DNA from 2 places in the Solwaraspora sp. WMMA2101 genome. Region 1 is predicted to be linked to the other one. Evidence: riboswitches for the same ligand, from Rfam matches in the RefSeq annotation. Region 1 holds a riboswitch; the other holds the start of a gene.
What was found. A riboswitch is a leader RNA that binds a small molecule or an ion and turns the genes downstream of it on or off. The one in region 1 is predicted to bind cobalamin.

Region 1 (14,880 bases):
CTGCGCCAGGTCACGTAGCCGCCCAAACGGCACCTGCCCGATCGCGGCGTGCAGCTGCACGGGCAGCGGGGCGGTCGCGGTCGCGTACCGCAGCACGAAGCCCCGCCAGGCGTGTCCCGCCACCGACGGGGCCACGCCGAGCTCGGTCCACAGCCGGTGCCACGGTGCCGGGTCGAGGGTCTCCAGCTCCACCAACGCCCCGTCGGCGCAGGCGAACGGTGGCGGTGTGCCGGCGGTCGCCGGCAGCTCGACGTACTCCGGGTCGACGGCGCTGCCGGCGGCGAGATACTGCGACACGGTCAGCAGCGCGGCCCCGGCCACCGAGACCGTCACCGGGCCGGCGGGCGCACCACCGCGCAGTCCGGCCAACCGCGCCGCCAGGACACCCTGGCAGGCCAGCAGCCCGGCGGCGGTGCCGACGTAGTCCAGGGCGATCCGGGCCGGACCGCCCCGGGCGCGTCCGTGCACCGCCATCAGCGCGCACCGGGCCTGGGCGGTCACCTCGTCGAGCGGCCACGTCGCTGCGTCGCCTGCGGTGACGCCCGGATGCGACCAGTCGATCTGGACCGGCAGCTCCATCCCACCGGGCACGGTGAGCCGCAGCGGCCCGTCGCCGGGGTCCCGCGTGGCGCCGAGATCGACAAGGTGGCAGGCGAGGACCTGATCTGCGGTGGTGGCGGTCGTGCCGGCGACGACGTGACCCGCCAACGTCCCGCCTGGAACCGGACCGGCCGCCGGACCGACTACGGTACCGGTGCCTCCGACATCAACTGTCACGTCTGCAGTAGTCGTGCACCGAGCCGTTCCGGTTCCCGGACGGTTCGAACCGCGCCGTCCCACCACGACGGTGCCGTCCTGGAGGGACAGCGATGGATCTTGAACATCGGGTGGCGGATTTCGTCCACAGCCGCGTCGTGCCCGTGGAGGGGCTGCTCGCGGCCGGCGGCGACCCGGCCCGCAGCCTCCTGGCCGAGCTGCAAGGGCAGGCTCGTACGGCCGGGCTGTGGACGCTCCCGCTGCCGACGACGCTCGGCGGGCAGGGGCTGACGCTGACCGGGTACGCCCGCCTCGCCGAGGTCGAGGCGTACAGCGACTTCGGGCCGACCGTGCTCGGTTCGGACCTGCTGCTCGACGCCACGATGCTGGACACGCACGCGACGCCGACCGCGCGTGAGCGCTATCTCCGGCCGATGGTCGAGGGCCGCTGCCCGCCCAGTTTCGCGATGACCGAACCCGGGGTGCCCGGCACCGACCCGATGTCGCTGGCCACCCGCGCGGAGCGCGACGGCGGCAGCTGGGTGATCACCGGTCGCAAGTGGTTCACCAGCCGGGCGGCCGACGCCGGTTTCACCACCGTGGTCTGCCGGACCGCACCGGAGCTGGCCGCCGCAGGCGGCAGCGGCCAGGCCGGATTCAGCCTGCTGCTGGTGCCGACCACCGCGCCCGGCTACCGGATCGTGCGGCAGTTGCCGGTGCTCGGCGTGGGCGGGCAGTACGAGATCGACCTGGACGGCGTCCGGGTCCCCGCCGATCATCTGATCGGCGACGCCGGAGCCGGCCTGCGGATCGTCGCCGGCCGGCTGCACCTGGGCCGTACCCTGCGCTGCCTGCGCTGGCTCGGCCAGTCCGCCCGCGCGTTCGACCTGATGCGCGACCGGCTGGTGCGTCGCCGGGTCGGGCCGCACCCGCTGGCCGACAAGCAGCTGCTGCACGGTCACGTCTTCGACAGCCACGCCGAACTGGCCGCCGCCCGGGCCCTCACCCACGCGGCGGTCGCGTCGGTGGCCGCCGGGGGCGACGCCCGGATCCCGACCGGCACCGCCAAGGTCGTCACCGCCCGGGCGTTCCACGCCGTCGTGGACCGGGCCATCCAGGTGTACGGGGCCGAAGGGTTGACCGACGACACGCCACTGGCGATGCTGCTGCGTGCCGCGCGGGCGGCCCGGATCCTCGACGGCCCGGACGAGTGGCACGTCACCACCGTCGCCACCCGACTGCTCGCCGACTACCAGGCGGCCACCGGCACCGCGCCGCAGCGGATCGCCAGCACGGCGGCCAGGAAGTAGTCGCCCCAGATCAGCTCGTGCCGGCAGGCGATGTCGCGGTCGGGGTCGTAGCAGCCGTCCCGCAGCGCCCCGTTGTCGGCCAGGTGGCCGACGACGAGGGCGTCGACTGTGGCGGTGGCGGCCTGCCGGTACCGCTGCGCCCACCGCGCCGGCTGACCGCCGAGCGTCCACATCGCCGCGGCTGCGATCGCCGCCGCCGAGCTGTCCAGCGGGGCACCGGCACGGCCGAACACCGCCGGCGGCGCCCCCGGCGGCCCTGCTGTCGCCAGCCACCAGTCGGTGACCCGCCGCGCCACCGACGTGAACTCGCCGCCGAGCCGGTCGGCGGCGACGGCGAAACCGAGCATGCCCCACGCCTGCCCGCGTGCCCACACCTGCTCGCGGGCCGGCGGGGGCCGGTCGGCGGGCAGGGTGCGCTCGGCCAGCACCTGGCCCTCGTCGGTGACCAGCAGTCGGGCGCAGGCCCGAGCGTGCCGACGGGCGAGCCGCCGGTCCCCGGACGGTTCGTCGGCCCAGCACATCAGCGCCACCACGGCGGCGAGCGCGTCGATGCCGATCCGGGGCTGCGGCGGGCCGCCGAACGCCGTCCCGACCGGGAACACGCCGTACCCGGGTTCGAACGACGCGGCCAGCGCCCGCGCGCCGACCGCCGCCACCTGGTCGGCCGCCGGGTCCCGGCAGAGCCGTCCGCCGGTCGCGGCGGCGCCGTACCAGAACGTCATCGCCCGGGTCACCGTGTCGTCGCCGGCCCGCGCCGACAACCGGCCGGTCACCGTCGACGCCTGCTCCCGCGCGAGCGTGTCCGGGTGCACGGCCAGGCTGAGCCAGTGCAGCCCGGCCCAGAAGCCCCCGGTCCACGACCCGCGCCGGGTGCTGGTCCACTCCCCGGTGGCCGGGTCGGCGTACAGCGGGAAGCGGTCGCCGACGGCGGCGTGGATCCGGGGGAGCCGGCCCAGCATCGCGTCCAGCGCGGCCCGGTGCGCGGGCGCGGCGGCCGTCCCGGTCGGCGACGGCGTACGCGGTCGGGTCACGACGGTGCCGTCCTGTCGGCCGGTGCGACGGGCCGGGTGAGCGGCCCGCCGCCGGTCGTGTCGGACCGGGCTGCCGCCCGGGTGACGGCCAGCCGCCACCCGGCCACGCCAGCGGCGGCGAACACGACGGCGACCGTCGACCAGGCGACCCCGTACCCGCCGAGATCGGCGACGACCCCGAAACCGACCGGCCCGACGACGAACCCGCCGAAGAACCCGGTCGACACCAGCGCCGAGGCGTGCCCGGGCGCGGCCGTGGCGCGGACCACGGCGAGCATCGACACCGCGTTCGCCCCGGTCGCCGAGATCCCGACGCCGATCGCGCCGCACCACACCAGCGGCGGGAAGAGCCCGGCCGCCAGCACCAGCACCGCCGACGCGGTGGCCACCAGCGACAGTGCGGCGAGCACCGAGGTCACCTCCGCGCGCCGGTCCGCCGACCGGGTCCACCACAGCCGGCCGACGACACCGGCGGCACCGAACACCGCCAGCAGCGTCCCGGCCGACCATCCGGTCAATCTCAGCTGCTGTACGCCGTACAGCGGCAGGTAGGTGTTGACCGCGGACAGGCCGGTACCCAGCAGCAGCGAGTAGCCCATCAGCCCGACCACCCAGCCCGGTGGCCGCGACCACCGCCACCACGGTCCGCCTGCGGCGTCACGTGGCGCCGGGCGTGGCACCTGCCACCACGTCGCGGCGAGCAGCCCCAGGGCCAACAGCCCGGCCAGACCCAGGCCGGCCGGCCACCCCCGGACCGCCGCGACCACCGGCAGCCCGAGCCCGCACAGTGCTGCGGCGAGCTGCACCCCGGACTGCTTCACCCCGATCGCGTCGCCCCGTCGGTGCGCCGGCACCATCGTCGCCACCAGCACGTTCGTCGCCGGATTCGCCAACGCCATGCCCAGGCCGGTCACCGCCACCGCGACGACCAGTACCGGGTAACTGCCGGCGGTGGCACCGGTCAGCAGCGCCGCCGCGACGATCGCGGCCAACCACAGCAACCCCCGGCGGGCGCCGACCGTGTCGACCAGCCGACCGGCGACCAGCGACACCGTCGCGGCCACCGCGAACGCGACCGTCACCGGCACCCCGACCGCCGCCCGGGACACGCCCAGGTCCTCGGCCAGGTATGGACCGAGCGCGCTGACCGCGTACAGCGGCAGCATCGACACCGCCATCGCCGCGGTCGCCACCGTCGTCGGCACCCACCATCGTGTCCGTGACCGCACCCGATGCCCTCCCCTCGTCGACGCAACATCAGTCGGCCCGTCGTAGGGTCGGGTTCCCGCGACCGCGACCGGCCGTGGAATCGCACCGGCCGGGCCTCGCCCGGTGCCGCGGTCGGATGATCGAATGGCGATCCGGCCGCCGCTGGTGCCGTTGTGACAGGAGGTCCCGTCCGTGCCCAGATCAGCCCTACCCGTCCGGGTCGCCCGAGGGGCCATGGCGGCGCTGTTCGCCGCCGTGGTGGTCGTCGGTCCGGCCTCCCCGGCTGCGGCGCACGCCGCACTGTCGGCTAGTCAACCAGGCCAGAACACCCGGGTGGCGCAGTCGCCCGAGGAGATCGTGCTGACCTTCACCGAACCGCTCAACGGCGACTACACCACGATCGTGGTCAGCGACGCCGCCGGCGCTCAGATGCCGGTCGACGGGCCGACCGTCGACCAGCAACGGGGCATCGTGCGCCCGGTGCAGCCGTTGCCCGACGGCGTCTACACGGTCGCGTACCGGGTGGTCTCGGTGGACGGACATCCGGTGCAGGGTGCGTTCCGGTTCGCGGTGAACGTCCCGCTCACCGGTGCGTCGGCGGATTCGGCCCAGGACGGTGCGGCGGCCGGTTCGGACGAGGCCGGGGACGGGAGCCGCCGAGGGTGGCTGCTCGCCTTCGCCGGTGCCGTGGTGCTGCTGATCGGCGGGGCCGCCGTCGTCGCCCTGCGCGGCCGCCGGCGTGTGAGCTAGTTCACTGCGGGAACCGACCGGGCCGGTGCGGCGACTACTTCCGTCGTACGACTCGTGAGGAGAACCCGCATGTCATCAGCGCTCCAGCCGGCCCCGGTCCGGCGCACCGCCACGCTCCGTGCGGTGCTGTCCGGCGTCGCCGGCCTCGCCCTCGCCGTCACCCTTGCCGGCTGCGGCGACGGCGACGCTTCCAGCCAGGCGCAGCCCAGCCCGGACGCGTCGGCCGGTGCGACGGCGTCGGCCGAGGCCACGGCCGGCCTCGTGGTGCGCGACCCGTGGGTGAAGGCCGCCGACGACGGCATGACCGCCGCGTTCGGAGTGCTGGTCAACGACACCGACGCCGACATCACCATCACCGGCGTCAGCACTGACATCTCTCCGATCGAGCTGCACGAGATGGCGATGGCCGACGGCGCGATGGTGATGCGGGAGAAGCCGGGCGGGATCGTCGTTCCCGCCGGCGGCAGCCACACCCTCGAACCCGGCGGCGACCACATCATGCTGATGGACATCGCGCAACCGGTGCAGCCCGGCGACGAGGTCACCTTCACGGTGACCTTCGCCGACGGCGCGACGTCGCAGTTCACCGCCGTCGCCAAGCCGTTCGCCGGTGCCGAGGAGAGCTACGACCCGGGCACGGGCATGGACCACGGCTGAACCGGCATGACCGATCAACCCGTACCACCGCAGGTGGACCGCCGGCTGCTGCTCACCGGCGGGGCCGCCGCGCTCGGCGGTGCCCTCGCAGGCGGGGCGGCGGTCTCGGCGGCGGCCTCGCGCGAGGAGTCTCCGGCGGCCGCCCCGACCGGGGCGGCCACGTTGGCGCCGGTCGACTTCGGCACCGAGACGGTGCCGTTCCACGGACCCCGCCAGGCCGGGGTGGACACCCCGCCGCAGGCGTACGCCGCGTTCGTCGCCTTCACCCTGGGCCCGGCGACCGACCGGGCCGCGCTGGTCCGGCTGCTGCGGCTGCTCAGCGACGACGCCGCCCGGCTCACCCAGGGCGTGCCACCGCTGGCCGACACCGAACCCGAGCTCGCCGTGCTGCCGGCCCGGCTCACCGTCACCTTCGGGTTCGGACCACAGCTGTACGCCGCCGCCGGGATCGCCGAGCGCCGCCCGTCGTCGGTCACCGATCTGCCGCCGTTCGCCATCGACCGGCTGGAGCCGGGCTGGTCCGGCGGTGATCTGCTGCTGCAGATCTGCGCCGACGACCCGATCACGGTCGCGCACGCCCAGCGGATGCTGATCAAGGACACCCGGCCGTTCGCCTCGGTCCGCTGGGTGCAGCAGGGCTTCCGCCGTGGCCGGGGCGTGGAGCACGAGGCGCACACCCAGCGCAACATCATGGGGCAGATCGACGGCACCGGGAACCCGACGCCCGGCACCGCCGACTTCGACACCGCCGTCTGGGTCGACGACGGTCCGGCCTGGCACCGTGACGGCAGCACCCTGGTGGTCCGCCGGATCCGGACCGAGATGGAGACCTGGGACAAGCTCGGCCGGGTGGACAAGGAACTGGTGATCGGCCGCCGGCTCGACACCGGCGCGCCGCTGACAGGGGAGAAGGAGACCGACGTCCCCGACTTCGCGGCGGTCAACGAGGTCGGGCTGCCGATCATGCCGGACTTCGCACATGTCACCCGGGCGCACGTCTCCGACGACCGCTACAAGATCCTGCGTCGGCCGTACAACTACGACGGTGTCCCCGGTGCCGACGGCACCCCCGACAGCGGGCTCATCTTCGCCGCCTACCAGGCGGACATCGACGCGCAGTTCCTGCCGATCCAACGCCGGCTGGCCGAACACGACCTGCTCAACGAGTGGGTCACCCCGATCGGGTCGGCGGTCTTCGCGATCCCGCCCGGGTGCGCGCCCGACGGCTGGATCGGCGACAGTCTGCTCAGCTGACGCGGGCGCCGTCGCAGCTCAGCCCCGGGTCGTCGTAGCTCACGCCCGGGTCGACGGATGTGACCGGCGTCCTTGGGCAGCTGATCACCGGTGGCTAGCGTGGCCGCATGATCCCCCGTGGCGCCACCGTCGTGCCCGAGTCGGGCACCGCGCCACGGCCGCAGATCCCGCTGCTGCTCGGCGCGGTGTTCCTGGTCTTCCTCGGCCAGATGTCACTGAACCCGATCATCGCCCCGCTGTCGCGTCAGATCGGCCTCGCCGAATGGCAGGTCGGTGTCATGATCAGTGTCTCCGCCCTGATGATGGTGGTGACCAGTCAGATGTGGGGCCGGCGCAGCCAATCGTGGGGCCGCAAACCGGTGCTGGTCGCGGCGCTCGCCCTGGCCACCACGACGACGGCACTGTTCGCGCTGCTCGCCGACCTCGGCATGCGCGGCATCGTCACCGGCACCGCGCTGTTCCTGCTCTTCGTGGTGTTCCGGGGCGTCGGCTTCGGCACCGCCATCGCGGCGGTGGCGCCCACCGCCCAGGCGTACATCGCCGACGTCACCCCCGACCCGGCGGCCCGGGTACGCGGCATGGCCGGGATCGGCGCGGTGCAGGGCGTCGCGATGGTCGCCGGTGCCCTGGTCGGTGGTCTGCTGGCCGGGATCGGACTGATGGCGCCGTTGCTGGCGGTTCCGGCGTTGCTCGCCGTCGGGTTGACCGCCGTCGCGGTACGGCTGCGCCGGCAGACCCGTACCGACCTGATCGCCGACCCGGCCCGGGTCAGCCCGTGGGACGCCCGGGTGTGGCCGTACCTGCTGACCGGGCTCGGCATGTTCACCGCGCTCGGGTTCGTCCAGGTGGTCAGCGGCTTCCTCGTCCAGGACCGGTTCGGACTCGACGCCGAGGCCACCGGGCTGCTCACCGGCGGCGCGCTGCTGGCCGCCGGGGCCGGGATGGCGTTCGCCCAGGCGGTGGTGGTGCCGCGCAGCGGCTGGCGGCCCGCCCTGCTGCTGCGGGTCGGTTGCCTGGTGGCGCTGATCGGCTTCGTGCTGCTCGTCCCGGACACCCACCGGGCCGTGCTGATCGTCGCGATGGCGCTGATCGGTCTCGGCCTCGGGACAGCCATGCCCGGCTACGTGGCCGGTCCGACGCTCGCCGTCGACCGGGACGAACAGGGTGGTCTCGCTGGGCTGATCGGTGTCACCAACGGCTTGACCTTCGTCCTGGCACCGACCGCCAGCACCGCCCTGTACGCGGTCTGGGCGCCGCTGCCGGTGCTGGTCGGCGCGGTGCTGATGGCCGCGGTGAGCACCTTCGTGCTGACGTACCCGGGATTCCGGCGCGGGCGGGCCGGCGAAGCGCAGCCGGTGGGCCAGCCGGTCGAATGACCGGCCGACCCCACATCGCCGCTCAGAACTCCTCGTCGAAGCTCACCGCCCCGCTCACCCCCACCTGGTACGCGGAGACCCGGCGTTCGAAGAAGTTCGACAGTTCCTGTACGTCCTGCAGCTCCATGAAGGCGAACGGGTTGGTCGCGCCGTACAGCGGGGCGATGCCCAGCTGGGCGAGCCGGCGGTCGGCGACGTGCTGCAGGTACAGGCGCATGTCGGCCAGCGACAACCCGGGCACGCCCCGGCCGAGCAGGTCCTCGGCGAACTGTGCCTCGGCCTCGACCGCCTCGGCGAGCATCTGGCGGACCTGCTCGGCCATCTCGTCGTCGAACAGGTCCGGCTCCTCCCCGCGGACCGTGTCGACGACGTCAAAGGCGAACGCCATGTGCATCGACTCGTCGCGGAACACCCAGTTGGTGCCGGAGGCGAGGCCGTGCAGCAGCCCCCGGGACCGCAGGAAGTACACGTAGGCGAAGGCCCCGTAGAAGAACAGCCCTTCGATGCAGGCGGCGAAGCAGATCAGGTTGAGCAGGAAGGCCCGCCGGTCGTCGCGGGTCCGCAGCTCCCGCACCCCGAAGAGGGAGTCGATCCAGCGGAAGCAGAAGTCGGCCTTGCGCTTGATCGACGGAATGTTGTCGATCGCGGCGAACGCGGCGGTCCGCTCCTGCTCGTCGGGGACGTAGGTGTCCAGCAGGTTCAGGTAGAACTGGACGTGTACCGCCTCCTCGAACAGCTGCCGGGACAGGTAGAGCCGCCCCTCCGGGCTGTTGACGTGCTGGTAGAGGTTGAGTACCAGGTTGTTGGCGACGATCGTGTCCCCGGTGGCGAAGAAGGCGACCAGCCGGCTGACCAGGTGCCGTTCGGCCGGGCTGAGCCGGTCCAGGTCGGCCAGGTCGGAGTGCAGGTCCACCTCCTCCACCGTCCAGGTGTTCTTGATCGCGTCGCGGTAGCGGTCGAAGAAGTGCGGGTAGCGCATCGGCCGCAGGGTCAGGTCCATCCCCGGGTCGAGCAGCATCGGGCGCGGTGTCATCGTGGTGGTCTCTCCCGGCATCTCGGTGGGGGGCGTCACTGGCAGGCGTCGCAGGACTCGGGGTTCTCCAGGGAGCAGGCCACCGCCCCGGTGTCGACCGGTGCGGTCGGCGTGACGGAGACCGTGGCCTGCTGGATCCGGGTCGCCGGACGCGACCGCAGGTAGTAGGTGGTCTTCAGACCTGACTGCCAGGCGTAGCGGTACATCGACGACAGTTTGCCGATCGTCGGTGCGGCCATGAACAGGTTCAACGACTGACTCTGGTCGATGTACGGTGCTCGGGCGGCGGCCAGGTCGATCAGCGCCCGCTGCGGCAGCTCCCAGGCGGTACGGAACAGCTGCCGTACCTCGGCCGGGATGGCGGTGATCTGCTGGATCGACCCCTCGGCCCGGGTGATCTGCTCGCGGACCGCCGCCGTCCACAGCCCGGCTGCCTTCAGCCGTCCCACCAGGGCAGTGTTGACCTGCAGAAACTCCCCGGACAAGGTTTCGCGTTTGAACAGGTTGGACACCTGTGGCTCGATGCACTCGTAGCAGCCGGCGATCGAGGCGATGGTCGCCGTCGGGGCGATCGCCACCAGCAGCGAGTTGCGCAGTCCGTGCTCGGCGACCCGCACCCGCAGCGCCGCCCAGCGCTCGGTCTGGGTCGGCTCGGCGCCCCACAGGTCGGGGTGCAGTTGCCCGCGCGCCACCCGGGTCTGCGGGTACGCCGGGTGCGGCCCGTACTGTTGCGCCAACCCGGCGGAGGTCTCCAGTGCGGTCAGGTAGATCTCCTCGGCGATCCGGGTGGACAGCTCCCGGGCGGGCGCTGAGTCGAACGGCAGGCCGAGGGCGAAGAACACGTCCTGCAGCCCCATCATGCCCAGCCCGATCGGGCGCCAGCGCGGGTTGGACGCCGCGGCCTGCGTACTCGGGTAGTAGTTGATGTCGATGACCCGGTCGAGGAAGGCCACGGCGGTGCGGACCGTGTCGCGCAGCCGTGCCCAGTCCACGTCGGCGGCCGTGGCCCCGGCCGCAGTCGAGGTCGCAGCTGCGGTCAGGTGGGCACCGAGGTTGATCGAGCCCAGGTTGCACACGGCGGTCTCGGTGTCCGAGGAGACCTCGACGATCTCGGTGCACAGGTTGGACAGGTGCACCACGTTGCCCGGTTCCCCGGTCTGGTTGCACAGCAGGTTGGACCGGTCCTTGAAGGTCATCCAGCCGTTGCCGGTCTGTGCCAGGGTGCGCATCATCCGTCCGTACAGGTCGCGGGCGGGAACCTGGCGCACGGCGAGCCCGGCGGCCTCGGCGGCCCGGTACGCGGTGTCGAACTCGGCGCCGTACAGGTCGGGCAACTGCGGTACGTCGGCCGGGTTGAACAGCGACCACGTCGCGTCGGCGTCGACCCGGCGCATGAACTCGTCGCAGATCCAGTTGGCCAGGTTGAGGTTGTGGGTGCGCCGGGCGTCCTCGCCGGTGTTGTCCCGCAGCTCCAGGAACTCCTCGATGTCGGCGTGCCACGGCTCCAGGTAGACGCAGGCCGCGCCCTTGCGTCGGCCGCCCTGGTTGACGGCGGCCACCGAGGCGTCCAGCGTCCGCAGCCACGGCACGATCCCGTTGGACAGCCCGTTGGTGCCCTTGATCAGCGCACCCCGCGAGCGGACCCGTGACCAGGAGATGCCGATGCCGCCGGCGTACTTGGACAGCTTCGCCACCTGCGCGTACCGGTCGTAGATCGAGTCCAGTTCGTCGCGGGGCGAGTCGACCAGGAAGCACGACGACATCTGGGTGTGCCGGGTGCCGGAGTTGAACAGGGTCGGTGAGCTCGGCAGGTACGCCAGCGACGACATCAGCCGGTAGAAGTCGACCGCTTCGGTCGGGGTGTCGGACAGTCCGCAGGCCACCCGCAGCAGCCAGTACTGCGGTGTCTCGACCACCTGTCGGTTGGTGGGGTGGCGCAGCAGGTAGCGGTCGTAGACGGTCCGCAGCCCGAAGTACTCGAACCGGCGGTCGGCGGCCGGGTCGGTGGCGGCGTCGAGGTCGGCGGCGTGCTCGGCGACGAACCGGGCCGTCTCGTCACCGACGAGTCCGTGGGTGTGCCCGAGTCGGATCGCCTGGCTGAACGAGCCGATGCCCTGCCGGCGGACCTCGGTGCCGATCTGGTCGGCGAGCAGCCGGGCGGCCAGGCGGGAGTACTGCGGGTCCTCGCCGATCAGGTCGGCTGCGGTCTGGATCAGCAGCCGGGTCAACTCGGCGGTGGTGATGCCGTCGTAGAGACCGCTGAGCGTCCTGGCCGCGACCCGCCCCGGGTCGACGTCGGCGAGGCCGTCGGCGTGGCGCCGTACCGCGTCGCGCAGCCGGTCGGGGTCGACCGGCGTGGCGGTCCCCGCTCGGTCGCGGATTCGGGTCGGCTGCTGACCGGGCGTGGCCGCCGGTGCGGTAGCGGCGGGATGTGTGACGACGGTCACCTGTGGTGCCTCCTGGCATCGCCTCGTGGGAGGCCGAGCGGGCAGGCAGACAGGCGCGAACGCGCGATGGCCAACGCGTCGCAGCCGTCGGCCGTCCCGCGCGGCGATCGGACCACCGGGTACGCGTTCGGCGTATCCGGCACAACGGCAGGTCTTCGGACTTGTGGGCCGGACCGGACATGCCGGTCACCTACTGGCCGTCACTTCCCAGGCCGGGGTGGCCCAGTGTGCTCGACGGCGGTCGTTCCCACTCACCGCTGCGGGGCAGTCCCGGATTCGCGCCGGGTTCCCTGTTGCCTCGGCCGGGCTGGCTGCCCGGCCGAACCAGTTGCGTCCGGGACTATATCTGGTGGGTGGCTTCGCGGTAGGCACCTACATGTCGTGTCGGGGTGTCGCGTATTTCACTTGGCACTCCGGGTTGTCGCCGACAGCTTCCCGATATATCGTGAACGTATCAACGATCCTTCAGTGGAGGTTTACATGAGACGCGACAGATCACGGGGTGGCCCAGGGGCCTTCCTGCGCGGCGCCGGGTTCCCACCCTTCGGGCCCGGCTTCGGTGGACCCGGCGGACCGGGCGGGCCATTCGGGCCCGGCGGCCCGTTCGGTGGCCGGGGCATGGGCGGCGGTGGCCGAGGTGGCGGTCGGCGGCGGCGACCCAACGTGCGGGCCGCGGTGCTGGCCCTGCTCGTCGACGGGCCGATGCACGGCTACGAGATGATCCAGGAACTGGACTCCCGCACCGGGGGCGCCTGGCGCCCCAGCCCCGGCTCCATCTATCCCACCCTGCAACTACTCGAGGACGAGGGCCTGATCGTCGGCACTGCCGAAGGCGCCGGCGGCGGACGCAAGCGCTACGCGCTCACCGACGCCGGTCGGCCCGAGGCCGAGCAGGCGGCGCAGGCCGCCCCGTGGACCGAGCTCGCCCCGGAGACCGTCGACAGCTGGCACGATGTGCGCGAGTCCGGGATGCAGACGATGCAGGTGCTGCGGCACGTGCTGATGAACGGCAACGCGGAGCAGCGCGAGCGGGCGGTCCGGGTGCTCGACGAGACCCGCCGCAAGCTCTACGGCATCCTCGCCGAAACCGACGACGCCGGCCCGGGTCGGTCTCAAGACGGTTGAGGTGGTGGTGTCGATCCGGCCGGTCGCCGATCGTCGTTACCGCAGATGGCGACGTACGCCTCAGCGAGGAGAACCATGAAGTACATGCTGCTGTTCGTCAGCGCGCCCACCGACGCCCCCGAGCCGACCGTGCCGCAGTGCACGGTCGAGGACTGGATGGCGTACGACAAGGAGATGAAGGACGCCGGGATCTGGGTCAGCGGCCACGCCCTGGCCGACCTGACCACCTGCACGTCGGTGAAGGTCGACCCCGACGGGCAACGGGTCGTCACCGACGGGCCGTTCGCCGAAGCCCGCGAGGTGCTCGGCGGGTACGACATCATCGACGTGCCGGACCTCGACGTCGCCCTGGACTGGGCGGCCCGCTCGCCCGGTGCCCGCGACGGCGGGTCCGTGCAGGTGCGGCCGGTCGCCGACTTCGGGATGTGAGCGCGGATGGTCACCGACGGGCGGCGGGAGCACCATGGCGACGAGGAAGCCGTCGCCGCGGTGCGGACCTCGGTGGAGGCCGTGTTCCGGGAGGAGCACGGCCGGCTGCTCGCCACCCTGGTACGCCGCTTCGGTGACCTGCACCTGGCCGAGGAGGTCGCCGCCGAGGCAGTCGAGGCGGCCCTGCGGCACTGGCCGGTCTCCGGCGTACCGACCCGACCCGGCGCCTGGCTGCTGACCACCGCCCGGCGCCGGGCGGTCGACCGGATCCGGCGCGACCGCAACCTGGCACTACGGCTGGCCGTCCTGCAGGCCGAGGCGGACCGGGCCGATCCGGCGCCGGCGGCCGACGGCGACCAGGAGTTGCCAGACGACCGCCTGGCGCTCTTCTTCACCTGCGCCCACCCGGCGCTGACCGCGCAGGACCGGGTGGCGCTGACCCTGCGCTGCCTGGCCGGGCTGACCACCGCCGAGGTGGCCCGGGCCTTCCTGGTGCCGGAGGCGACCATGGCCCAGCGGATCGTCCGGACGAAACGGAAGATCCGCGACGCCCGTATCCCGTTCCGGGTTCCCGGCGTCGACGAGCTGCCGCAGCGCCTTCCCGGCGTCCTGCAGGCGGTGTACTCGATCTTCACCGAGGGGTACGCGGCCAGTTCCGGCCCGGACCTGCAACGACTGGACCTGGCCGAGGAGGCCATCCGGCTGGCCCGCATCCTGCGGCGGCTGCTGCCCGCGCAACGGGAGGTGGCCGGACTGCTGGCGTTGCTGCTGCTGGTGCACGCCCGCCGGCACGCCCGGACCGGCCCGGACGGGGCCGTCGTCCTGCTCGACGAGCAGGACCGCGACCGGTGGGACCGACCGATGATCGACGAAGGGTGTGCCCTGGCCCGGGTGGCGTTGACCGGCGGCCCACCCGGTCCGTACGGGTTGCAGGCCGCGATCGCCGCCCTGCACGACGAGGCACCCGACCTCGCCGGCACCGACTGGCCGCAGATCGTCGCCCTCTACGACGTACTGATGCGGGTCGCGCCCTCGCCGGTGGTGGCGTTGAACCGGGCGGTGGCGGTCGCCATGCGCGACGGCCCGGCCGCCGGCCTGGTGCTGCTCGACGAGCTCGTCGGGGATCCGAGGCTGCGCACCTACCACCTCTATCCGGCGTCGCGGGCCGACCTGCTGCACCGGCTCGGCCGGCACGCCGACGCGGCGGGCGCCTACCGGCAGGCGTTGCAGCTGGCCGGCAGCGAACCGGACCGCGACCATCTGCGCCGCCGGCTCGCCGCCGTCGAGGCCATGGCCGCCGAGACCGGCTGATCTCCCGTTCGTTAGAGATCCGACTTTTTGCTCCCAAGCATAGATCCAGCTAGAAGTCGAGGTAGACGCAGTCGTTGACACTGCCGACCTTGATAAGTCAGACTTTTGGCGGGAGGTCGACATGAGTGAGCTGCGACGGCTGGCGGTCATCAACTCCGACGCGAAGCGGGCCCCGGTGCTGCCCGATCCACC
Region 2 (14,880 bases), 600 kb from region 1:
GCTGGCGGGGTGTCCCAGGTCGAGATCGGGGTCGAATACCGTCACCCTGGCGACGGTCGGCTCGGCGCAACCGTCTACCACCTGGCGGACGTAGCCGCGAACCTCGTCCTGGTCGAGATCGACGCCGAAGAGTGCGCGGCAGTCCGCTGTCAGCCGGTCGAGGTGAAGCGAGAGTCCGCGCACCCGGCCGGCGTCCACTCGCATGGACGTGAAGTGGCCGTAATTGGTGAGACCCAGGATCTTCAGGTGATCCAGATCGACGGGCTTTCCGTTCAGGATCATGACGCCAGTCTTCCCCATCGGCGTGCGGCCGCCGCGATCAACGGGCCGGTAGGGCGGACGCGCGAAGCGCGTCGGCCAGCCACTCGAACGGGAACCGTTCGGGCTCCACGCCGTTCACGGTGGTGACCAGCGCCATGTACCGGTCGAGCGGACCGGGCGGGTCCGGCGGCGTACGGTCCCACTCCGCGCCGGTCAGCATGTGGTCGGCCGTCTGGATCCGGAACTCGGGTGTGTCCGGTATCCCCGGGCTGTCCGGTGTCGCGAAGACGGTGGTCAGCCACCCCATCCACCGGTCGGCGATCTCCCGCCCCTGTGGCGAGTCCGGCGGGACCTGTTCGCGCGCGGCGTCCATCGCCGCCTGGCCGATCGGGGTGGCCGCTTCCAGACGGTCCAACATCGGTCCGGAGGTCATCAACGGCCCGGCTCCGGTGGTGCACACCTTGTACAGGTCACGGCGTACGGCCTGTCGGATCTCCGGATCGCGGACCAGCTCGGCCAGCTCGATCCACGCCTCCAGCTGGGCCGTGGTGGGATGGTCCGGCAGCTTCGGGTGGGCCGACCGCCACCACTGCATCATCCGCTCCGGCGGCTCCCAGCCGGTGGAGACCTCGACCCAGAACTCCTCGATCAGCCGGTCGCGCTCCTCGTCGGACATGCCGGCCAGCTTGTGCATCAGCGTCACCTGCTCGGCGGTGGATCCCTGCCGGAGGATGGTGGAGAGCACCGCGCGACGGCTACGCAGCCGTGCCTCCTGCTGCGTCAGCAGGGCCAGGTGGGTGGTGGCCAGCTCGCGCAGCGTCGCCTCGCCGGCCAGCACCCGCCGGATCTCGTCCAGGCCGGCGTCGAGTTCCCGCAGCGTGCGGACCAGCTCCAGCCTGGCGATCGCCGACACGTCGTACAGCCGGTGGCCGCCCGGGGTACTGGCGGCCGGCGTGACGACACCGGCGTCGGCGTAGTAGCGGACGGCGCTGACACTCAGACCGGTGCGCCGGGCGACATCCCCGATGGGATAGAGCTCGTTCATGTCCACGACGCCAACTATGCGACCTCAAGCGGCTTGAGATGCAAGCCCGGCGCGCGGTGCCGTCACGCCTCCGCGGCTGGCGCTGCGGAGGTGGACCCGATCGGTTTGACCATCTGCTGGGCGGTGACCGCGTACCCGGCCGACTCGTAGAGCCGGCGGGCCACCGGATTGTCCGCGAAGACGTTGAGCCCGAGCCGGGTCACTCCGCGCGCCGCCAACAGCGGTTCCACTGCGGCCAGCAGCGCCCGGCCGTACCCGTTGCCGCGCTGCGCCGCGTCGACCTCGATGTCGTAGATCCAGGCGGGCCGTTCCGGCTCGGCCGGACCGGGCAGTCCCACCCAGATCCAGCCGACCGGTGGTGCGTCGTCGGCACCCGCCGACCGGGCCACCAGGAAGAGCATTCGCTCGGTCGCGAGCCCGTCGGGCAGCAGCTCGGCGTGCTGACGGCGCGACTCGGCCAGCGCCGTCGCGGTCGTCGCCCGCCCGGACCGCAGCAGGCTGCCGGCATAGCCGGCGATCAGCGCGGGAATACGTACGTCGTACTCGGCCTGGGTCATCGGGTGCAGCGTCACCGCGCACGATCCGGTCGTCGTCACGGGGACATCGTGGCGCACCGGGCGCGGGCCGTCACGTCAATTGCGGGACCACCCGGGAAGCGCCGGTGCACTGCGGGGGCAGGGCCGGTGACACCGGCCGTCAGTAGACTGCCGCTGTGACAGCCGAGGCGGGCCGTGGCGCCGGTCAGGACGTACCGAGTCGGCACGATGATCTGCCGCCCGCGCAGTTCGCGTTCCCCGGGCCGCTGCGGGACCGACTGGTCGCGGCGATCCTCACCGGCGCGAAGACCGCGACGTCCGGACTGCTGCGTGAGTACGAGCACGACGACGAGCCGCTGCCGCTGCCCGGGGACCGGTCCGTCCTGGTGGATTCGGCGGACCGGCCGTGCGCGGTGCTGGAAACCACCGGTGTACGGGTGGTCCCGTTGGCCGAGGTGGACCTGGCGCACGCCGTGGACGAGGGCGAAGGGTTCGCCGACGTGGCCGCCTGGCGTCGGGCGCACGTCGGCTTCTGGCAGTCGGCGCCGATGCGGGCAGCACTGGGTGACGACACCTTCACCGTCGACGACCGGACCATGGTGGTGGCCGAACGGTTCCGGGTGGTGCAGCGGATCTGGCGGGCCGACGAAGTGGCGGCCGCCTACGCGGCGGAGAGCCGGGCGATGGTCGACGCGCTGCGGACGGTCCCGGCGACACATTTCGACCGGCCGACCCGGTGTGCGCCATGGACGGTGAAGGAACTGCTGGGACACACGGTGATTGCGTCGTTCCGTACCGTGGAGATGCTTGCCTGCGACGGGCCTACCGCCGGTCCCGGCGGCCTGGTGGACGCGATCGGCTACTACGTGGCGGATGCCCGGTTCCGTCCCGACGTGGACGGGGCCCGGGTCGTCGACGCCCAGCGGTGGGCGGCGGCCCGGACGGTCGACGGCGCGGTCGACGAGCTCGCGGCCCGGACGGCGAGCGCCACCGCGCACGTCGCGGCCGCACCGATGGACCGGCTGGTCGTCACCCGGCACGGTGATCCGATGACCCTGACCGACTTCCAGGCCACCCGGGTCGTCGAGTTGGCCGTCCACGGTGTCGACCTCGCCGACGGCCTCGGTGTCAATCCGTGGCTGACCGACGCGGCGGCCGACCTGGTGGTGGCTCTGGCGGCGGGCACCACGCTGGCACCGGTGCGCGCGGCACGCGGATGGGACCGGGCACATCTGCTACGGGCCGTCACCGGCCGGGTCGGTCTGGCCCCGGCTGATTCGTCGGCGGTGCGACCAGCCGGCGTTCGCGCGCCGTACTTCGGCGGTACGCACCGTTCCTCGACAGTCGGCGAAGAGTAGCGAAGCATCCCTGCCCTCGTCACGTCCTGCCGCTGCCCGTAGTTTGACAGCGGCAAGGCCACAACGAGACCCTTTCGCAATTCTGACTTTTTGCCGCTGGAGGTTGCCGTGGACTGGTCCCTCGGAAACGTACTGATTCTGCTGGTCGTCGTGCTGCTCGGTGCGGTCGCCGGTTGGCTCGTGATGAGCCGCCGGTCCGCAGCCGCGGGCACCGCCGAGCCACCCGCCGGGCCCGGGAAGTCGACGGCCGACACCCCGGCGGCTGTCGACACCCCGGCACCTGTCGACACTCCAGCGGCGACGGCAGCCGCTGACGGCCCGGATCCCCAGCCGACCACGGAGACCGCCCCCGCCGCGACGACCACCGTCGACTCGACGTCCACGGCGGAACCGGCAGCGACGCCCGATGTGACGGTGCCGTCGCCACGTGCCGAGTCCGCGCCGATCGAGACCGAGCCGGCGGCGGCGGAGCCGGTGGTCGCCGAGTCTGTGCCCGCCGTCGAGCCGCAGCCGGTGGCAGCCGCGCCTGAGCCGGTCGCCGTCGTAGAACCCGAGCCAGCGGTCGTGGAGCCTGCGCCGGTCGACGCTGCCGCTGAGCCGGCCGTCGTCGAGCCAGTTGCCGCCGCTGAGCCGGCCGTCGTCGAGCCGGCCCCGCTCACCGCCCCGGCGACTGTGGATTCCGGACCCGCCGACGACTTCCGTCGGATCGAGGGCATCGGGCCGAAGATGGCCGCCGCCCTGCAGTCCGCCGGCATCCGTACGTACGACGAGCTGGGCGCGACCGACGAGGCGACCCTGCGTGCGGCGGTGCGCGCCGCCGGCGTCCGGGCCACCGCGAGCCTGCCGAGCTGGCCGGCCCGGGCGCGGGAGCTCGCGGCGGCGCGGTCCGGCACCTGACCGCCGCGACCGGTCACCGGGGTGCGGGTGGAACCGGTGACCTAGGTCCCGACGACCGGGGACGTACGGCGGCAGCGCGCGATCACCGTCCGGAGTGACGATGAGGGTGAGCACCGGCGGCAAGGTGCCGCCGGTGCTGACCGAACGAGGTGATCGGAAATGACCGCAGGCGTCCAGGTGTCCACGAAGCCGGCCGTGTCGACCGAGACGCAGATCGCGATCGACGCCCTCGTGGCGGCGGCGTCCAAGGCGCTCGACGACTACGCAGAGTTCGATCAGGAGCGGATCGACACGATCGTCGGAAAGGCATCGGTCGCCGCGCTCGGTCGCCACAGCGACCTCGCCCGGATGGCGGTGCAGGAAACCGGCCGCGGCGTCTTCGAGGACAAAGCGGTGAAGAACATCTTCGCCTGCGAACACGTCACGCACAGCATGGCGACGTTGAAGACCGTCGGTGTGGTCGGTCGCGACGACATCAGCGGCATCGTCGAGATCGCCGAACCCGTCGGCGTGATCTGCGGGGTCACCCCGGTCACCAACCCGACGTCGACGACCATCTTCAAGGCCCTGCTGGCGTTGAAGACCCGCAACCCGATCATCTTCGCCTTCCACCCGGCCGCCCAACGGTGCAGCGCCGAAGCGGCCCGGGTGGTCCGCGACGCGGCGATCGCCGCCGGTGCGCCGGCCCACTGCATCCAGTGGATCGAGCACCCGTCGGTCGAGGCCACCGGCGCGTTGATGCGCCACGACGGGGTCGCGCTGATCCTGGCCACCGGCGGCAACGGCATGGTCCGGGCGGCGTACTCGGCCGGCAAGCCAGCGCTGGGCGTCGGCGCCGGCAACGTCCCGGCGTACCTGGAGCGGACGGCGAAACTGGCCCGGGCCGTCAACGACGTGGTGCTGTCCAAGTCGTTCGACAACGGCATGGTCTGCGCCTCCGAGCAGGCGGTCATCGTCGACGACGAGATCTACGAACCGGCGATGGCCGAGTTCGCCACGCTGCACGCGCACCGGGCGACCCCGCAGCAGAAACGCCAACTGGAGGAGCTGCTGTTCGGGGTCGCCGCCGGCTCGGCGGGCTGCGCCGGGGCCGCGCTCAACCCGGCCGTCGTCGGGCAGTCGCCGGTCTGGATCGCCCAGCAAGCGGGCTTCACGGTGCCCGCCGACACGTCGATCATCCTGGTCGAGGTCGACGAGGTCGGCCCGGCCGAGCCGTTGACCCGGGAGAAGCTCTGCCCGGTGCTGGCGGTGCTGCGCGCCGACGGGCACGCCACCGGCATCCGGTACGCCGAACAGATGGTCGAGTTCCACGGCCTCGGCCACAGCGCCGTCATCCATACCAGCGACGCCGCCCTCGCCGAGGAGTTCGGCCGCCGGGTCAAGGCGGTACGGATCATCTGGAACGCTCCGGCCTCGCAGGGTGCGATCGGTGACATGTACAACGCGATCGCACCGTCGCTGACCCTGGGCTGCGGCAGCTACGGGCGCAACTCGGTGTCGAACAACGTGACTGCGGTGAACCTGCTCAACATCAAACGGGTGGCCCGGCGGACGAACAACCTGCAGTGGTTCAAGGTGCCGCCGAAGATCTACTTCGAACCGCACGCGATCCGGTACCTGGCCGACATGCCGGACGTGCACCGGGTCACCGTGGTCACCGACGCGACGATGACCCGGCTCGGGTTCGTCGACCGGGTCCTGACCGTGCTGCAGGGCCGGGCGCAGCGGGTGGCGCTGCAGATCATCGACACCGTCGAGCCGGAGCCGAGCATCCGTACCGTCGATGCCGGTGCCGAGCAGATGCGTCACTTCCGCCCGGACACCATCATCGCCCTCGGCGGCGGCTCGGTGATGGACGCGGCCAAGGTGATGTGGCTGCGCTACGAACACCCCGGGGTGGTCTTCGCCGACATGCGGGAGAAGTTCTTCGACATCCGCAAGCGGGCGTTCACCTTCCCTGCACCGGGTGAGCTGGCCAAGCTGGTCTGCATTCCGACCACATCGGGGACCGGGGCCGAGGTCACCCCGTTCGCGGTGATCACCGACACGGTGACCGGTAAGAAGTACCCGCTGGCCGACTACGCGCTCACCCCGAACGTGGCGATCATCGACCCGGTGCTCGCCGCCGACCTGCCACCGGTGGTCACCGCCGACAGCGGATTCGACGCGCTGACCCACGCCACCGAGTCGTACGTGTCCGTGTACGCCAACGACTACACCGACGGGCTCGCCCTGCAGGCGATCCGGCTGATCTTCGCCCACCTGGAGCGGGCGGTGCGGCACGGTGCCGCCGACCCCGAGGCCAGGGAGAAGATGCACAACGCCGGGACGATCGCCGGGATGGCGTTCGGCAACGCCTTCCTCGGCATCGTGCACGCCATGTCGCACACCCTCGGCGCGACGTTCCACATCGCCCACGGCCGGACCAACGCGATCCTGATGCCGCACGTGATCCGGTACAACGGGGCCCGCCCCGGCAAGCTGTCCGGCTGGCCGAAGTACGAGAACTACCGGGCCCCGGAACGTTTCCAGGAGATCGCCCGGATGCTCGGCCTGCCGGCCGCCACCCCAGCTGAGGGCGTCGAGTCGTACGCGGCCGCCGTCGAACGGCTGCGCGACGCGGTCGGCATCGAACCGTCGTTCCAGGCCGTCGGGGTCGACGAGGCGTCGTTCCTGGCCAGCCTGCCGCAGCAGGCGGTCAACGCGTACGAGGACCAGTGCGCGCCGGCCAACCCACGGATGCCGATGCTCGACGACATGCAACAGCTCATGCGGACCGCCTACTACGGCACGAGCGGCACCGACAACGGGAACCGGCCGGACACCGATACCGGCGCAGCCGGCCCGGTCACCGGTGCCGGTGCCGGTGCCGTCAGACGCAGTTGGCACAGCCGGGGTCCGGTACGTCCGGTGTTCCGTCGTAGATCACCGTTGCTGTAGCCAGCACCAGCGGATCGTTGACCGGGATGGACTCGACGACGAGGCCGTCGGGGCCCTCGCTGAGCCGGGCGCAGCCCATCCTGACGTTGCTCGTGAGCAGCGCGCACACCCCGACACCGTCGGCGACGGGTCTGTTGCCGACGAGGAGCTGGACGCCGACGGTGGGACGGTCGACGAGGAAACTTTTCAGCTGCGAGGTGTAGACGACCGGGATCTCGTCGGGCCAGTAGACCGCCAGAGCGTACTTGCTGTCGGTTATGTACGTTCCGCAGCGGGTCACCGTACCCAGGACCAAGCCGCCCCGCGGCGGATCGACGTAGGCCTGATCGAATTCGGCGGTGGCGCACGTAGCCGGAATCCACGGGTCGATGTGCGGTGGTGGCGGATCCTTGAGGCCGGGCACCCCAGCCGTGGACGCATCGGGTGCCAACGCCTCAGCGGTAGCTGGCCCGGGCATGGCCGTAGCCACCACGAGCACGACACCAGTCAGCCAGAGAACCGCCTGGCGGATGCTCCGAATCACTGTGACTCCTTCGTGGTTCGCTGTCAGTGCTCAGGACGGCGCCTCGACGCAGTTGGCGCAGCCAGGCATCGGATGGCCCTCCGGCCGTGGGCTGCCGTCGAAGATGACGGCGCGGTCGACCAACGGATCGTCCACCGCGACCGGCTCCACCTCCGGCATCGTTTGCCCAGCGGAGACGATCTTGACGCAGTCGAGCCGCGCGGTGCTGGTCCGTAGCAGGCACACCGTCGAACCAGTGGGGGTCGCCGGACGGATCAGGACCCACAGCGAGGTGTCGCCGGTGGGCGAGTACGGTACCAGTTGATGTCCGTGGACGAAGCTGACATCGCGGTCGTTCCGAAAAGTGGCGACCGCGAACGCGCTGTCCAGCTTGTACGGCGTACAGGTCGTCGCCGACACGTCGATGTGCATGCCGAGCTGTGGATCGTGCCCGACGTCGCCGAAGCTGGCGTGGGCGCACGGCGCGGTGATCCACTGGTGGCCGCCGGTGGTCGGGACAACCGGGACCGGCTGACTGGTCATCGGGGACAGCGAGCCGATCGGAGTCAGGATGATCGACGCCGTGCCGATGCCGGTCATCGCGATGGCAGTCAGCGTGGCGAGGCCGATGGCCAGGAACGCTGCGACCCGGGCACGAGCAGGCCCCATCGTCATGCCCCCTCCTCGGTCGGGCCGGCCGGCTGCGTTCGGCGTACGGGCGGCAGCGGTGCGGTACCCGAGGCACCGAGCAGGATCGCCAGTTGGAAGCGGTTCTCGACACCGAGGCGGTCCATCAGGTTGCGCATCGTGTACGCCACGGTCCGTAGACTCAGCCGCAGCTCCTCGGCGGCGGAGGCGTCGGTGTGTCCGGAAGCGAGGAGCGCGACCAGCGCCTGCTCTCGCGGGGTGAGTGTGATCGCAGGTCTCCCTCCTGGACCGGACCGGCGTGCCTGCGCCCACAAACGGTCGAACAACGCGCACAACTGGTCGACGGCGACCGCGTCCGCGGTCTCCACGTACCCCGCTTCGAAATTGAGCGGATCAACGGGGAACAGGGCGATCCGGCGGTCGTACACCAGCAGTTTGATCGGTGGATCGGGCAGCTCCCGGACCCGTTCGGGGTCGGCGGTGTCGAGCTGGGCCAGATGATGGAGACTGTGGTCGTCGACAGTGGGCGGTCGCTGCAGCACCCGGACCCGGACGCCGCGTTCCACCTGCCGACGGTCCAGCGGAAGCGCGGCCGCCGAGGCCGCCGCGCTGATCACCTCGGTGTTGATGGTCAGATGTTCGTGCCGTTCGGCGGCGACCAGCCGCTGCACCCGGTCCCGGGCGGCGGCCCGGCTGACCAGGCGGCGTACCGTCGGGTCGTCCGGGCCGGGCAGGTCGATGCCGTGCATCGCACGGAAGTGCTGGCGCCAGATGTCGCGTCGCCGTACCGGTCGGGTGGGCTGGCGTAGCCGGGCGAGGACCGTGCCGGCCGGTGCCGCTCGCCACCGGCCGCCAGCCGCCACCCCCGCCGCCGACCAGCTGGTCAGCTCGTCGAGTGCGACCTTGACCCGTTTGCGTGCCAATCCCAGCTCGTGAGCGAGTTCCTCGTCGTCGCGTGCGCCGAACATGGTCAGCGCCCGGAAGACGAGGTCGGCGTCGGGCGACACGCCCCACCTGGTCAGCTGTGGAACCGCCGTCGCGTCGTGTGTCGTGATGGTCCGCGTTCCCCGTGTCACAGACATCAGCTCAACACAGCCATGCGGTCGTGGAGAAGCCCACGGCTCGGGGCGGTTGCACAATCATGCAACCAGTTCGGGACGGAACTTGCCGCAACCGCCCGGGACGGACGACCGTCGTGCAGGCAGGTGAACGTTCGGGGGCGTTGCTTGCCAGCCGCGACCACTCGGCTGGCAGGCAACGGCGACGGCGGCAGGCAACGGTGGCCGGCGACGGCGCGACGTCGTCAGGACTCCGGGGTCGATCTGCCCCACCGGGGCGCGGCGAACCGCAGCCCGGTGAGCTGCCCGGACGGCGCGGCCAGCCCCGGTCCGCCGGCGGTGACCCACCGCGCGACGGCGGACACCGCCGCGTCGTCGAGCACCCCGCCCAGCCAGACCGGCCGGGCCCCCAGCAGACGCGCCAGTGGTGCCGGCTGGACCACGACCACGTTGGACCGGTCGCAGGCGTTGAGACACTCTGACACCTGCACCGGTCCGGCTGTGCGCAGAACGTCGAGCTGGCGGTCATGGTCCACGTCGGGGTGCTTGCGGCGGGTGCCGCAGCAGCATCCCCGGCAGACCGTCACCCGGGCCGACTGCCCCAGTGGGCCACGCCCCGCGTCGGCGTGCGTCGTCACGCGACGTCGGCGGTGACCGGCCGCCGGTGGCCGGCGCGGGCGGGGGTGAGCAGCAGCCCGAACACCACCCCGAGGACCGTCCACATCATGGCGAGCTGTGCCAGTGACGCCAGGCGGAACTCCCACAGCAGCGCCGCCGGGATGTCGCCCGGCACCTCGACGCCGGTGGCCGGCCAGAGCGTCAGCAGCAGCGTGTACCCGACGACGGCGACGACCGTCGCGACCACGGCCCGGTACGGCGCGGGCCGCGACCAGGCGGCCAGCCGCCGGTGCACCAGCAGAGCCAGCCAGGTGACCGCCGCCGCCGCGACGATGAACGACAGGTACTGGCCGGTGCGTTGGTTGACGGTGTCGGGGTCACCGACGCCGGGCGGGTTCGCCGGGAAACGGATGGCCGGCAGCAACGCCACCACGACGAAGCCGAGCCCGGCCAGCAGCCCGACCCGGCGGAAGTCGTCGCGGCCGGGCAGCAGGTGCCGGGTCGCGCCGAAGACCACGGCGACGATCACCGCCAGGCAGACCGCGACCGCGACGGTCGCGACGAGTCCACCGAGGACCTGCACGCCCCGGCTGACCAGTTCCTCCTCGTGGCCGTGCCCGCCGCCCGGCGCGGCCCGGCCCTCCTCGACGACCAGCGCCGATTCGATCCGGGGTTCGACGATCAGCAGGGCCGCCGCCGCGCCGGCCACCCCGGCGGCGAGCCCGGCGAGCAGACCACGACGCAGTACGGTGCCGAACGGGTGACCGCTCATGTGAGCCGACCCCCGATCAGTGGCACGGGACGCCGAGGGCGTGCCGGCCGTCGTGGGTGAACTCGTGCACGAACTCGGCGGCGCCGGCCAGCACCAGCCCGTTGTCCTGCGCGACCAGGTAGATGACGACCGCCGCGACGGCGGCCAGCAGCCAGCCGGCCAGCGGTACGCGGATGGCGGGGGTGGTGGCCTCGCCGCCGACAGAAGGTGCAGTCATGCCAGGGAATCCTCTCGTCCATGCCTCGTGGCGATGCGGTGCGTGCCACGGCCGGTCTCCTGGCTCCCGGATCGTCGCGGCCGTCCCGCCTTCCCAAGCCGTCTTCGTCGGCCCAGTGGCGTGGTGGAACGGACACTCCCCGGTCACAGTGGCGAGGACCACGCCGGAATCACACCGGCTTCCCGAACACCGTGGCCCGCGCAGCGTACCGCCGGTCCGCCCGGCCGGACAATGCCCACCGTCACGACCAGCGCAGGGACCGGGGCCACATTGACGGTGACCCGAGTGGTGGGGGAGCATGGCCGGCACGAGCGGTACGCGGAGGAACCCGGTGCGAATCCGGGGCGGTCCCGCCACTGTGACCGGGGAGTCACGTCCCCATGAGACAGCCACTGCCACGACGGCGGGAAGGCTCGGGACGTGATGTCGATCCGGCAGCCAGGAGACTCCGGCCGCTCCCTGGTCCACCGGCACGCGGGCGTGGACACCCGCGGAAGGGATTCACCATGCGCACCTGTTGGTGCCCGGCATGACGCCGTACCCGTTCTCCGCCATCGTGGGCCTGCCCGAGTTGCGGCAGGCGCTGGTGCTCGCGGCGGTGCACCCCGGCATCGGCGGGGTGCTGATCCGTGGCGAGAAGGGTACCGCGAAGTCGACGATGGTCCGGGCCCTGGCCAGCCTGCTGCCACCGGTCGACCGGGTCGCCGGTTGCCGGTTCGGCTGCGACCCGGCGGCCACCGACCCGGCCTGCCCCGATGGTCCGCACACTGGGCCGATCACCGCCCGGGGCGGGCCGGCCGCGCTGGTCGAGTTGCCGGTCGGTGCCACCGAGGACCGGGTGGTCGGGACGTTGGACATCCAGCGGGTGCTCAGCGCCGGGGCGAAGGCGTACGAGCCGGGGCTGCTCGCCGCCGCGCACCGGGGCCTGCTCTACGTCGACGAGGTCAACCTGCTGCCGGACCACCTGGTCGATCTGCTGCTGGACGCGGCGGCGATGGGCCGCGCACACGTCGAACGCGACGGGGTGTCGGTCAGCCACGCCGCCCGGTTCCTGCTGGTCGGCACGATGAACCCGGAGGAGGGGGAGCCGCGCCCGCAGCTGTTGGACCGTTTCGGGTTGGTCGTGTCGGTGACCGCGCCGACCGAGGTGGCCGACCGGGCCGAGGTGGTCCGCCGCCGGCTGGCCTACGAGGCCGACCCAGCGGCCTTCGCGGCCCGCTGGCGGTCCGCCGACGACGACCTCGCACAGCGGGTACGCGTGGCGCGGGCCGCCCTGCCGGCGGTGACCCTGCCGGACGCGGAGATCGACCGGATCGCCCGGATCTGTCTGGCGTACCAGGTGGACGGGCTGCGGGCGGACATCGTGATGGCCCGTGCCGCCGTGGCCCTGGCCGCCTGGCGTGACCTGCCGGCGGTCACCGCCGCCGAGGTCACCGACGCCGCCCGGCTGGCCCTGCCGCACCGGCGGCGACGGGATCCGCTGGATCCGCCCGGTGCCGACGCGCAGCGTCTCGACGAGGTGTTGCGTGACGAGTGTCCCGACGACGATCCGGACCCCGCACCGCCGCCCCCGGGACGCCCCGCGCCGCCGGACGGTACGCCGCCGACCAGCGCGGACGGACCCCCACCGCAGGCGGCCGACGGCGGCGGCGACGGCCGTGACGGTGAAGGCCACGACGGCCAGGAGGGTGCCCGCCGCGACGGCCGCGAAGGTCAGAGCCGTGCCGGCCAGGAGGGTGCCGACCGCGACGACGACGGCACAGCCGGATCGGCGACCGCCCCGGCGGCGGCCGGTCCGGCGTACCGGCCCCGGACGCTGCGGCTGCCCGGACTCGGCGACGGCGGCACGCCCGGCCGGCGGTCGGCCGCCCACGCGGACCGGGGCCGGGTGGTCGGCGCCACGACGCCGACCGGGCGGGTGTCGGCCCTGCACCTACCGGCCACGGTGCGCGCCACCGCGTCGCGTGGTGGCCGGCGGATCGTCCCCGCCGATCTGCGTCAGGCCCGTTTCGTCGGCAAGGAAGCGAATCTGATCCTGTTCGTGGTCGACGCCTCGGGTTCGATGGCGGCCCGGCACCGGATGGCCGTGGTCAAGACCGCTGTGCTGTCGCTGCTGCGCGACGCGTACCACCGGCGCGACCGGGTCGGCATGATCACCTTCCGGGGTGCCGGTGCCGACGTGGTACTGCCGCCGACCAGCAGCCACGAGGTCGCTGTCACCCGGTTGGCGCAGCTGCGCACCGGGGGGCGTACCCCCATTGCCGCCGGATTGCGCGCCGCCGCGACCACCGTCGCCGCCGAGCGCCGTCGGGATCCGCGTCGCCGGCCGCTGGTTCTGCTGGTCACCGACGGGCGGGCGACTGCCGGCCCGGATCCGACGACGCTGGCGCCGTTGCTCGCCGGCACCCCGATGGTGGTGCTCGACTGCGAGGCCGGCCCGGTGCGGCTCGGTCTGGCCCGCCGGCTCGCTGCCGGCTTCACCGCGCAGTGGCTGCCGCTGGCCGCGCTGTCGGCGGCGGGTTCACAGGTCCACGACCGGCGGAGGGCTGCCTGATGCCACAGGGTAAACCGGAACATGTCCCCGACGACGGGCTGACCACCCGGGCCCGGCGTCGTCAGCCGGTGCTCGCCGTGCACACCGGGCCGGGTAAGGGCAAGTCGACGGCGGCGTTCGGCATGGCGTTGCGGGCCTGGTCGGCCGGCTGGCCGGTGGTGGTCTACCAGTTCGTCAAGTCTCCGAAGTGGAAGGTTGGCGAGGAGGCGGCCCTGCGTACCCTCGGTGCCTCGGGCCAGGGAGCGCCGGTGACCTGGCACAAGATGGGGGAGGGCTGGTCCTGGATCCAGCGCCCCGGCACCGAACGCGACCACGCCGCCGAGGCCGCCGAAGGCTGGGCGCAGATCCGGCGGGATCTGGCCGCCGAGGCGTACCGGTTCTACGTGCTGGACGAGTTCACCTATCCGATCACCTGGGGGTGGATCGACGTCGCCGAGGTGGTGTCCGTGCTGCGGCAGCGGCCGGGCAGCCAGCATGTGGTGATCACCGGCCGTAACGCCGCGCCGGAGCTGATCGACCTCGCCGACCTGGTCACCGAGATGACCAAGGTCAAACATCCGATGGACGCCGGGCGCAAGGGCCAGCAGGGCATCGAGTGGTAGCCGTACCCCGGCTGGTGATCGCCGCCCCCGGTTCCGGCCACGGCAAGACCACGGTGGCCACCGGCCTGCTCGCCGCCTTCGCCGCCCGCGGCCTCCGGGTAGCCGGGTTCAAGGTCGGCCCGGACTACATCGATCCCGGCTACCACGCGCTCGCCTCCGGTCGGCCGGGCCGCAACCTGGACCCGGTCCTGGTCGGCGAGGACCTCGTCGCGCCGCTGTTTGCCCACGGCGCCACCGGCGTCGACCTGGCCGTGGTCGAGGGTGTGATGGGTCTCTACGACGGCCGGGTGGGCGCCGGCGACCTCGGCTCCACGGCGCACGTCGCGGCGCTGCTGGCCGCGCCCGTACTGCTGGTCGTCGACGCGGCCGGGCAGAGCCGTTCGGTGGCCGCCCTGGTGCACGGCTTCCGGTCGTTCGGCCAGGTCCACATCGCCGGGGTGATCCTCAACCGGGTCGGTTCCGACCGGCACGAGCAGGTCCTGCGGGACGCCTGTGAGGAGGTCGGTACCCCGGTGCTCGGCGTGCTGCGCCGGCAGCCGTCGGTCGACACCCCGTCGCGGCACCTGGGTCTGGTGCCGGCGGTCGAACGTACCGTCGAGGCGCGCGCCTCGGTCGCCGCGTTGGCGACGCTGGTCGCCGCGTCGGTGGACCTGGACGCCGTGGCGGCGGTGGCGCGCCGCGCACCCGCGCTGGCGGCCGACGCCTGGTCACCGGCGGCGGCGGTCCGCGCCGTCGCCCCCGGTCTCGACGCCGACGCCGGATCGGTGGCCGCCGGGCGGTGCGCGCCGACCGACCGCCGACCGGTCGTGGCGGTCGCCGCCGGCCCGGCGTTCAGTTTCGGCTACCCGGAGACCGTGGAGCTGTTGACGGCG

Region 2: it holds a riboswitch for cobalamin, as region 1 does, so the genes downstream of both, ACN28F_RS01590 (CbtB domain-containing protein) here and ACN28F_RS04355 (ribonucleoside-diphosphate reductase subunit alpha) in region 1, are expected to answer to the same signal.

What each region holds. Positions count from the first base shown of each region.
Region 1 is NZ_JBMHMA010000006.1:837,913-852,792, reverse strand. Features, by position in the region: gene ACN28F_RS04400 (CoA transferase) at 1-708, opposite strand, end outside; gene ACN28F_RS04395 (acyl-CoA dehydrogenase family protein) at 870-2,066, shown strand; gene ACN28F_RS04390 (hypothetical protein) at 2,006-3,097, opposite strand; gene ACN28F_RS04385 (MFS transporter) at 3,094-4,302, opposite strand; gene ACN28F_RS04380 (copper resistance CopC family protein) at 4,499-5,056, shown strand; gene ACN28F_RS04375 (copper chaperone PCu(A)C) at 5,126-5,713, shown strand; gene ACN28F_RS04370 (Dyp-type peroxidase) at 5,720-6,967, shown strand; gene ACN28F_RS04365 (MFS transporter) at 7,075-8,343, shown strand; gene ACN28F_RS04360 (ribonucleotide-diphosphate reductase subunit beta) at 8,366-9,397, opposite strand; gene ACN28F_RS04355 (ribonucleoside-diphosphate reductase subunit alpha) at 9,412-11,868, opposite strand; cobalamin riboswitch at 11,953-12,168, opposite strand; gene ACN28F_RS04350 (PadR family transcriptional regulator) at 12,304-12,948, shown strand; gene ACN28F_RS04345 (YciI family protein) at 13,024-13,377, shown strand; gene ACN28F_RS04340 (RNA polymerase sigma factor) at 13,384-14,688, shown strand; gene ACN28F_RS04335 (aspartate/glutamate racemase family protein) at 14,810-14,880, shown strand, end outside.
Region 2 is NZ_JBMHMA010000006.1:235,159-250,038, reverse strand. Features, by position in the region: gene ACN28F_RS01650 (aminotransferase class IV family protein) at 1-282, opposite strand, end outside; gene ACN28F_RS01645 (MerR family transcriptional regulator) at 320-1,312, opposite strand; gene ACN28F_RS01640 (GNAT family N-acetyltransferase) at 1,369-1,902, opposite strand; partial or broken gene ACN28F_RS01635 (ASCH domain-containing protein) at 2,019-2,468, shown strand; gene ACN28F_RS01630 (maleylpyruvate isomerase family mycothiol-dependent enzyme) at 2,442-3,200, shown strand; gene ACN28F_RS01625 (helix-hairpin-helix domain-containing protein) at 3,309-4,097, shown strand; gene adhE (bifunctional acetaldehyde-CoA/alcohol dehydrogenase) at 4,257-7,037, shown strand; gene ACN28F_RS01615 (hypothetical protein) at 6,970-7,560, opposite strand; gene ACN28F_RS01610 (hypothetical protein) at 7,591-8,214, opposite strand; gene ACN28F_RS01605 (LuxR C-terminal-related transcriptional regulator) at 8,211-9,194, opposite strand; gene ACN28F_RS01600 (hypothetical protein) at 9,491-9,832, opposite strand; gene ACN28F_RS01595 (CbtA family protein) at 9,880-10,635, opposite strand; gene ACN28F_RS01590 (CbtB domain-containing protein) at 10,652-10,852, opposite strand; cobalamin riboswitch at 10,885-11,061, opposite strand; cobalamin riboswitch at 11,174-11,301, shown strand; gene ACN28F_RS01585 (VWA domain-containing protein) at 11,382-13,406, shown strand; gene cobO (cob(I)yrinic acid a,c-diamide adenosyltransferase) at 13,406-14,008, shown strand; gene ACN28F_RS01575 (cobyrinate a,c-diamide synthase) at 14,002-14,880, shown strand, end outside.